Regions from separate parts of the Janthinobacterium sp. LS2A genome, predicted to be linked through region 1. Evidence: predicted binding sites of a transcription regulator. Region 1 holds the regulator's gene; each other region holds the start of a gene.
The links. The regulator FNR, encoded in region 1, switches genes on or off when oxygen is low (the NO sensors DNR and NnrR bind a similar motif). The targets are predictions, from matches to a motif close to TTGATNNNNATCAA.

Region 1 (2,201 bases):
CCGAGCGCAGGCGTCCCAGCAGGTTGTCCTTGTACAGGCGCAGCACGCCGATCACCACGCCGGCCACCTGGCCATCGGCGGCCAGCACGGGCGCGACCATCTGCACGATGGGCATGCCGCTCGACTTGCCGAGCATCGGCTCGGTGATCATGGGCTGGCGCGTGCGCAGCACGGTCTGGAAATACTCGCGCTCGGCAACGTTGATGCCGGCGCGCCCCGCCACTTCCGGCATGTCGGCCACGACGGCGCCATGTGCATCGAGCACCAGCACGTCGTCGAACAGCACCAGCATCGAGCGGCGCGAATAGTATTCGCGCAATTGGGCCGGCTGGGCCATCAGTTCCGGCGGCTGCTGCCTGGCCGTCAGGGTGACGATCTGCAGCAGCATGCCCAGCTTGTCGTCGAGCTCGGCAGCGGTGCGGCTGATCAGGGATGACTGCTGGCTCAGCAGTACTCGGGTGAAGTCGTCGCGCATGTGCTGCACCTGGATCATGGTGACCAGCGCGATCATGGCGATCGAGGTCAGGCTGGTGGCCAGCGCGACTTTTGCTTTGATGCCGAGAGGCTTCATGATTTCCTTTTCAGTACCGGGCGGCACAGGCGGCAGATAATGCTGTTAGGAATTTTCCTATCAATACATCAAGTTGGCAAGCGGCGCCGCGCAAATGGCCCTCCCCGCATGGGCTTTTGACGATGTTGCCATATAATTAAAGTCGGAACGTCGTTTATTCGCCGAAATTGCGGTGAAATTGGCACACGGCAACCCTGTATGCAGTAAACTTGTTGTTGCATTTTCTAAAAGGTACCGACATGACTGAAGCGCTACTCACTCCAACCTTGCCCACAGTGACCGTGGAAGCGTTGCGTGCGCGATGCTCGACCTGCAGCATGCATCAATTGTGCCTGCCGATGGGCCTCGATATGGGCGACATGGACAGGTTGGACCAGATCATCGGCCGCCGCCGCAAGATCGTGCGCGGCGCCTCGCTGTTCCGCATCGGCGACTCGTTCCAGAACCTGTACGCGATCCGCCTGGGACACTTCAAGACGTACCAGATCAATCCGGGCGGCGAAGAGCAGGTGACGGGTTTCCAGATGGCCGGCGAACTGCTGGGCATGGACGCCATCAGCGCCGACCGCCACCACTGTAATGCGGTGGCGCTCGAAGACAGCGAAGTGTGTGAAATCCCGTTTTCCAGCCTGGAACAATTGTTGGGCAATATGCCGACCCTGCTGCGTCATTTCCACCGCATGATGAGCCAGGAAATCACGCGCGAGCAAAGCGTGATGCTGTTGCTGGGCAATATGCAGGCGACGCAGCGTTTTGCCGCCTTCATCGTCAACCTGGCGTCGCGCTACGAAGCGCGCGGCTATTCGAGCAGCAAATTCCAGCTGCGCATGTCGCGCGAGGAAATCGGCAACTACCTGGGCCTGACCATCGAGAGCGTCAGCCGTTTATTGTCGAAATTCAAGAAGGAAGGCTGGCTGCGCGTCTCGAACCGCGAGATCGAGATCCTGCAACCAGCCAAGCTGAAAGCCATTACGGCAGGCACGGACGTCTGCAAGTAAGGCTTATAACTCTTCGTCCGCATGCAGCGCGATGCTGCGCTGCACGGGCCAGGTCCAGATGCCGGACAGGCGCCACTCGCGCTTGTCGTTTTCCACCAGCACCTGCCAGCGGCTGCGCTCGAGCATCGGCAGCGCGACCGAGAAATTGCCGGCCGCATCGGGCTGCACCAGCAGCTTGATATCTTTTTCCGGCAGGGTCGCATGCGCCAGGTGCAGCTGCAGCGGTCCCTGGTAGGCCTTGCCGAAGCTGTGCACGGAACCGCTCAGGCGCGCTTGCGCCACGTCGTACGCCAGGCTCGTATCCATGGCCAGGTCGCTGGCGATCGTGTCGCGCTTCAAATCCTGGTTGATCGCCTTGCCCTGCTTGTAATAATCGCCCACCACCAGCGCGTCGGGCTGCGTAAAGGCGATATAGCCCATGAAGCTGCCGACGACCACGGACAGGCCGGGACCGATCATCAGCAGCCATGGCCAGCGATGCTTGTACCACGGTGCAACGGGAGGCTGCAGTTTCAGACTGTCGGACATGGTATTTCTCCTCTGTAAACGGCCAGCCCCCGTGCGGGGACCGGCCTTCCTGCATCACCGCGGCACGATGAAGACCGCGCTTTCACGCACATGCAGCGACGGGT
Region 2 (2,201 bases), on a different contig from region 1:
GCCGATGGCCATCAACTCTTCCAGCGAGATGCGGGCCGAGCCCACTTCCAGTGTCAGGGTGACGGGAATCTTGCGCATCATTTGCGGAATGTCGCGGCGCGCGCGGGTGCTGGCCACGTCGGAGACGTCGCCCTGGTCGATGATCATGTCATCGCCCAGGTCTTCCAGCAGGGTTTCGCTCTGGTTGGTATCGGTGATATTCATATTATTCGACATCTTCAAATGAGGTTAAACAGAGCTTGCCCTTGTGTTCGGAAACAGCCGCTGTAAATAAACGGGAGTCGTCAAGCATGACGTCGGTACGGCTCAGGCTGACTGGAATCACGTCGCCCACGCGCAGGTCGAACAAGGCGCCCAGCTGCACCTGCTTGCTGACGAGCCGGCCTTCCAGGGTCACTTGCAGGCGCGAAGCGAGCGGGCGTACGCTGCCGCGCAAGGCTTTCTTCGCTTGCGCGCGCTCGGGCAGCAGGCCGCGCAGCACGTCGGCCATCAGGCGCTTGTCCAGCGAGAACCAGAACTGGCCGCTCTGCCCCGCTTCGACGTCGCTGAGCGCCACGGTGACGATCCAGCTGCCGCGTGCCGGGTGCACGCCGGACTGCACGGCGACCTCGGCAGTGGTGTCGATGTCGCTGCTCTTGCCCAGGGTTTGCAGGTTCTTGTGGATGCGGGTGAACAAACTGTGGACCAACTGTTGTCCCAGCACCACAGCGAGGCGCTCTTCCGTTGCCGTCACGCGCACTTGCGCCGGATCGGGCAGCGCGCCCTTGGCGCCGGCACTACCGTAGCGATAGTTCAGCACGCTCAACAGTATCTGCCGTTCGAGCGCAAAGCCCGGCTGGCCGGCCGGCGTGGAAAAACTCAGCCAGCGGTTCACGCTGTCTTCGTTCTCCACGCGCGACAAGGTCACGGCGTCGATCTGGAAATTGCCCCAGTAGCGACGGCTCATCGGCTGGCGCAGGGCCACGGCCAGGTCGTCGCGCAGCTGTGCGCCGAATACATGCAGCAAATGGACAGGGCGTCCAAGCAGACAGGAATCGAGGACTTGATGGCGCACAGTTTGATCTGTCTTGGTAATGATTGTCATGTAGTGGTCATGTCGGTATTGCGGTGGCAGAACAAATTATACGGATCGCCCGAAATTAAATACAGCATCATCTTGGCCTTGCCGACAGGTCTGCAAGCAAACGATTGCGCATCGTATCGCATGCTCGATGGCTACGGTGCTGAACAATACATGAAAAAGCCAAATATTGCCATGTATCAATATTCCTTGAGGCAATCCTCTCTTTACTTTATAGTTGCCCCGAGGTAAGCTTATAGCGAGAAAATAGTGATTTGCAGTGCGCCATTCCGCTTACCTGATTCCGGTTTTTATGGCAGTTCCCAGCTCCTCTTATTGCCACCAGAAGAAACTTTTATCAGATAATCATTAGTTGTCATGGCCATGTAAATCATGTCGGCGCAGGTCTGCCGGGTTTGTTTGAATCTGCTGAGCGGATGGTGTGGCAACTGATAAAACTGATGGGCCCAATTGAAATCGGGCCGGGCAAGATGGCATTCAATGTAATGCCTGCCGGAATGGCAAACCAGTAATTTCTGATTGATACGTCACCGCATATTGAAAGTAGAGGGCAAGATGAGCAACGAACTCGCAGGTCTGATCAAGGCCGATCTGGCAGCACTGAGCAATGACGCGCACGCCCTGGGCGCCAGCATCATGCCCGCCGCCCAGTTCGGCGCACCGGAACAATCCGGCTTCTCGTTTGCACAAAGCATGAAAGACGCCATCGGCAAGGTCAACGGCGACGACCGCCTGGCCGCGCAGAAAATGAGCGACGTCGACAGCGGCAAGAGCGACGACATGGTCGGCGCCATGCTGGCCAGCCAGGAAGCGAGCCTGTCCTTCTCCATGTTGATGCAAGTGCGCAACAAGGTCATGGGCGCCGTCGACGAACTCATCAAACTGCCTCTGTAATCTTCACGTCCTGATCCACGCCCAGCCTCCCAGCGAAAGTTACCCCAAGTGATTACCACCATGAAGTCCGCATTTGCGCGCTGGCGCCCTGGCGCCCAGCCCGCCATCCCGCCCGCCCTGCTGAAAAACCTGGTTCCCATCGTCGTGCTGGCCATCGGCATCACCGCCATGGTGACCATGTACGCGTGGCGCGACCAGGCCAACTACAAGCCGGTGTTTGGCGCGC
Region 3 (2,201 bases), on a different contig from region 1:
GCGCACCGCATATTGTTCCTCCTCGTGCATGGTGAGGATCAGGATGGCCAGCTTCGGCGCTTCGCTGCGGATTTGCCGGATCAGGTCGACGCCGCTGCGGCCCGGCATCGACAGGTCGAGCAGCAGCAGGTCGAAGCCGCCCTGGCGTACGTGGTTGAGTACTTCAAAGCCGTCGATGGCTTCACCCACGATATCGATGTCCGGCGCGCCGTCAAGGATGCGCTTCAATCCTTCTCGCATGATGGTGTGGTCGTCGGCAATCACAATACGTATCATAGGCGGGCAATCTGGATGCGTGAAATCTGCTCTGTCCGTCACCGGACAATCAAATGTTGAGAAACGAGAAACGTTGCCATTTTAACTGACGCGGCCGAAAATTTGCCTTTTTCTTAATGTGCCGGCAACGGCGGTCTGCGTGGTCATGTGACCCCTTATTCCGACGGTGGTTCCTTGATCAGCCTATGCACGAGTACCGGCAGTTTTGAGTGCGACAGCACCTTGTTGGTCACGCTGCCCAGCAGCAATTGTCCCCAGCCGCTGCGGCCATGCGAGCCCATGAAAATCAGGTCGCAATGCTGCAATTGCGCCACTTCCACGATTTTCAGGGCGGGGCTGTCGGAAAAGGCCGTCAAGCCCGTCGCTTCCAGACCCCGCTTGGCGGCCGCGTCGAGGATGGGCTGCCAGTGGTCGGCGCCCGCCTTGCGCATGGCGATGCGGTACTCCTCCTCGCTGGGGTAGCTTGGCGGAATGATCTCGATGTATACCGGGTACTGGTATTCGGGCGCCACGTACACGGCAAGGATGTCGGCGTGCATCTGTTCGGCAAAGGCAACGCCGGCACAGGCCGTCAAGTTGGAGACGGTGGAGCCGTCCGTGGCGATCAGAATTTTCTTATACATGGCAGATCCTTTGACGGTGACTGAGCGCACGCAACGCCTCTTATTGTAGACGCGGCGGCAGCATTGTATTCATGTAAAGACTTGATAATTATCAACACAACTGCACCTTCAGTATAGACAACATTGGCAGAAAGATCGTGTTTTAGCTGCAACGCTGTCCATACTGCGCTGTTGCGCGGGCGCCCGGAAGCAGGATTTGTTGTACTACGCGTGGTCTTGCACGCACGCCAATGGTAGTATTTCAAAATACAACAGCAGGAACACTTATTTCCTGGTGGAAAAGCTCTTGTGGACCAGCTTTGCACCAGGAAGCGCGTTTTGAGATTTACCAACAGGGCGGCGCCCTGCTACACTCGCACCATCGCAGCGGTATTGCCTCAAATCATCTTAATCGAGAAATTGTGGGTATCAGTCTGTAAAACGCACAGTTCAGGCGGAATTTTGACAAATTATGGAGAAGCAGGGATATGACCAACGCCGCTGATGATTTCGACGCATTATTCGATGAAGTATCTGCGCAAAGTGCGGCCGCGGCTCAGCCCGCACCTGCCGCCGCGCCCGCTCCCGCCGTGATTGCGGATGACGATTTCGACGCGCTGTTCGACTCCGTGTCGGCCAGCGCCGCCGTGCCGGCAGCCGCCGTGGCAGAAACGCCAGCCGCGCCGGAAGCGGCGCCCGTGGCCAGCGCCGATGCGCCTGGCGACGCGGCCGATCCCGTCGACCAGTCCGACAAGCCGATGTTCGAGCGCCTGGGCGGCATCGTGCGCCTGCTGCACGATTCGCTGCGCGAACTGGGCTACGACAAGGCGTTGACGGAAGCGTCGTCGCAGATCGTCGACGCCCAGGACCGCCTGGAATACGTCGCCACCCTGACCGAACAGGCAGCCAACAAGGTTCTGAACACGCTCGACGAAGGCATGCCGGCGCAAGATGTGCTGTCGAAGAAGGCCAAGGACATGGACAGCCGCTGGACAGCCCTGTTCGATGGCAAGCTGAGCCTGGAAGAATTCAAGGCCCTGGCCGGCGATTCGCGCCAGTTCGCGCAAGCCGTTTCCGAAGCAACGGAAGCGGAAAAAGCGCGCTTGCTGGAAATCATGATGGCGCAGGACTTCCAGGACATCACGGGCCAGCTGATCAAAAAAGTGGTCAACATCACCAAGACGGTGGAAAACGAACTGGCCCAGCTGCTGCGCGACAACGCGCCGGCCGAAGTGCGCGAGAAACTGGCGCAAAAGCCGGTGCCGCTGATGCAGGGCCCGTCCGTGCCGTCGGTGGCGCTGGACCAGGATAATGTAGACGACC
Region 4 (2,201 bases), on a different contig from region 1:
GTGGCAGACGTACAGCTTGCCCTGCACCTCGTTGCGCACGAGGATATCTTCCAGCGCTTCCGCATTGCTGGCGGGGTGGCCAAAGATGCCGGGAGAAATCAAACCATAGCCGGCCCACAATAATTCCTTGCGCAGCGCTCCCCGCTCGGCCGCGCCGATGCTGCCGGCCGGTCCGATCACCAGGGTCCAGCTGCCATCCCAATGCACGACCAGCGGCGCATAGATGCGGCGGTAGGCACGTTCGAAGCGGGCCAGCGCCTCCGGGCGTATCGTATAGGCACTGCGGCGGCCATCGCGCTGCGAGCTGAGCCAGCCTTCCTGCGCCAGGCGGAACACGCTGGTGCGCAATAAGCGGTCATTGACGCCGAATGGCGCCAGCAGTTCGATCAGGCTGCCCAGCCAGATGGCGCCGCCGCGTGGCACGATGGCGTCGCCAAAGATGGTCATCACCAGGGACTTCGAGCGCGGTGGGTCGCTTTCCAGGAAATCGGCTATCCATGCCGTGCAGCGGGTGTTCTTCATGTGGTTCCGGTCTGGCCGTGTTGCGGTCGAATCAATAAAAGCAGCAGTTTACTTGGCTGCGCGGGTAGCGCGGCAATAATTTGCCGGAAGCGCTGGTGGCGCTCCATAGTGTTTTCTCATAAGCAATATCATACGCACAAAAAAGCTGCACAAGATACGAAATTTTAAAATGATTCATATCAAGTGTATGCAAATCGTTTTTTGTATCGTATTATCTGTTCATCGCACCGCGTTGCTGCGCAAAATCAAAGACATGGGAGACACATCATGTACGCACAAATGGTTGAAACCGGCCTCAAGAACGTCCGTTCCCTCGACGACATGGGTCAAGAAGAGCGCGCTTTCCAGGCGCGCATCGACGAAGGCATCAAGATCGAGGCCAAGGACTGGATGCCGGACGCCTACCGCAAGACCCTGATCCGCCAGATTTCGCAGCACGCGCACTCGGAAATCGTCGGCCAATTGCCCGAAGGTAACTGGGTCACGCGCGCGCCGACCCTGAAACGCAAGTCGATCCTGCTGGCGAAGATCCAGGACGAAGCGGGCCATGGCCTGTACCTGTACAGCGCTGCGGAAACGTTAGGCGTATCGCGCGACGACTTGCTGGCCGCCTTGCACTCGGGCAAAGCCAAATATTCGAGCATCTTCAACTATCCGACCCTGTCGTGGGCCGACATGGGCGCCATCGGCTGGCTCGTTGACGGCTCCGCCATCATCAACCAGATTCCCCTGTGCCGCTGCTCATACGGTCCATATGCGCGCGCCATGATTCGCGTGTGCAAGGAAGAATCGTTCCATGCGCGCCAGGGCTACGACATCATGATGTCGCTGTGCAAGGGCACGCCCGAGCAGAAAGCCATGGCGCAGGATGCGCTGAACCGCTGGTGGTGGCCATCCCTGATGATGTTCGGCCCGTCGGACGCCGCCTCCGTCAACAGCGCCCAGTCGGCGCAATGGCGTATCAAGCTGTTTTCGAACGATGAACTGCGCCAGCGCATGGTCGACCAGACCGTGCCGCAAATCGAATACCTGGGCTTGACCGTGCCCGATCCCGACCTGAAGTTCAATGCGGAGACGGGCCACTATGAATTCGGCGAGATCGACTGGTCCGAGTTCAACAACGTCCTGAAGGGCAATGGCCCGTGCAACCGCGAACGCCTGCAAACGCGCGTCAAAGCGTATGAAGACGGCGCATGGTTCCGCGATGCCTTGGTCGCGTATGCAGACAAGCAAGCTGCTAACAAAGCGGCAGCGTAAATACATAAGACAGATAGGGGATAGCAACATGAGCAAAGAATGGCCATTGTGGGAAGTTTTCATCCGCAGCCAGCACGGCCTGGCGCACAAGCATGTGGGTAGCCTGCACGCGTCCGACGCCACCATGGCGGTCAACCATGCGCGCGACGTCTACACGCGCCGCAATGAAGGCGTGAGCATCTGGGTGGTGCGCGCGGCCGATATCGTCGCCAGCAGCCCCGGCGACAAGGGCGCCCTGTTCGAACCGTCGAACAGCAAGGTGTACCGCCATCCCACCTTCTTCCCGATGCCGGAAGAAGTCAAGAACCTGTGATGGGAGCGCCTGCAATGGATGACAAGGTCAATTACCTCTTGCGCCTGGGCGATAACGCCCTGATCCTCAGCCAGCAGCTGTCGCAGCTGTGCGGCAAGGGGCCGGCGCT

Region 2: the regulator FNR is predicted to act here: its motif matches at 1,251-1,264, upstream of V3C40_RS15245 (FliM/FliN family flagellar motor switch protein).
Region 3: the regulator FNR is predicted to act here: its motif matches at 981-994, upstream of V3C40_RS19980 (universal stress protein).
Region 4: the regulator FNR is predicted to act here: its motif matches at 692-705, upstream of paaA (1,2-phenylacetyl-CoA epoxidase subunit PaaA).

Annotation. Positions count from the first base shown of each region.
Region 1 covers NZ_JAZHPB010000006.1:66,355-68,555, reverse strand. The annotation lists gene V3C40_RS17825 (response regulator) at 1-571, opposite strand, end outside; gene fnr (fumarate/nitrate reduction transcriptional regulator Fnr) at 811-1,569, shown strand; gene V3C40_RS17815 (FixH family protein) at 1,573-2,097, opposite strand; gene ccoG (cytochrome c oxidase accessory protein CcoG) at 2,152-2,201, opposite strand, start outside.
Region 2 covers NZ_JAZHPB010000004.1:531,077-533,277, reverse strand. The annotation lists gene V3C40_RS15250 (FliM/FliN family flagellar motor switch protein) at 1-204, opposite strand, end outside; gene V3C40_RS15245 (FliM/FliN family flagellar motor switch protein) at 206-1,084, opposite strand; gene V3C40_RS15240 (flagellar hook-basal body complex protein FliE) at 1,637-1,975, shown strand; gene fliF (flagellar basal-body MS-ring/collar protein FliF) at 2,036-2,201, shown strand, end outside.
Region 3 covers NZ_JAZHPB010000007.1:95,988-98,188, reverse strand. The annotation lists gene V3C40_RS19985 (response regulator) at 1-276, opposite strand, end outside; gene V3C40_RS19980 (universal stress protein) at 432-899, opposite strand; gene V3C40_RS19975 (protein phosphatase CheZ) at 1,367-2,201, shown strand, end outside.
Region 4 covers NZ_JAZHPB010000002.1:597,070-599,270, reverse strand. The annotation lists gene paaX (phenylacetic acid degradation operon negative regulatory protein PaaX) at 1-522, opposite strand, end outside; gene paaA (1,2-phenylacetyl-CoA epoxidase subunit PaaA) at 790-1,779, shown strand; gene paaB (1,2-phenylacetyl-CoA epoxidase subunit PaaB) at 1,808-2,092, shown strand; gene paaC (1,2-phenylacetyl-CoA epoxidase subunit PaaC) at 2,092-2,201, shown strand, end outside.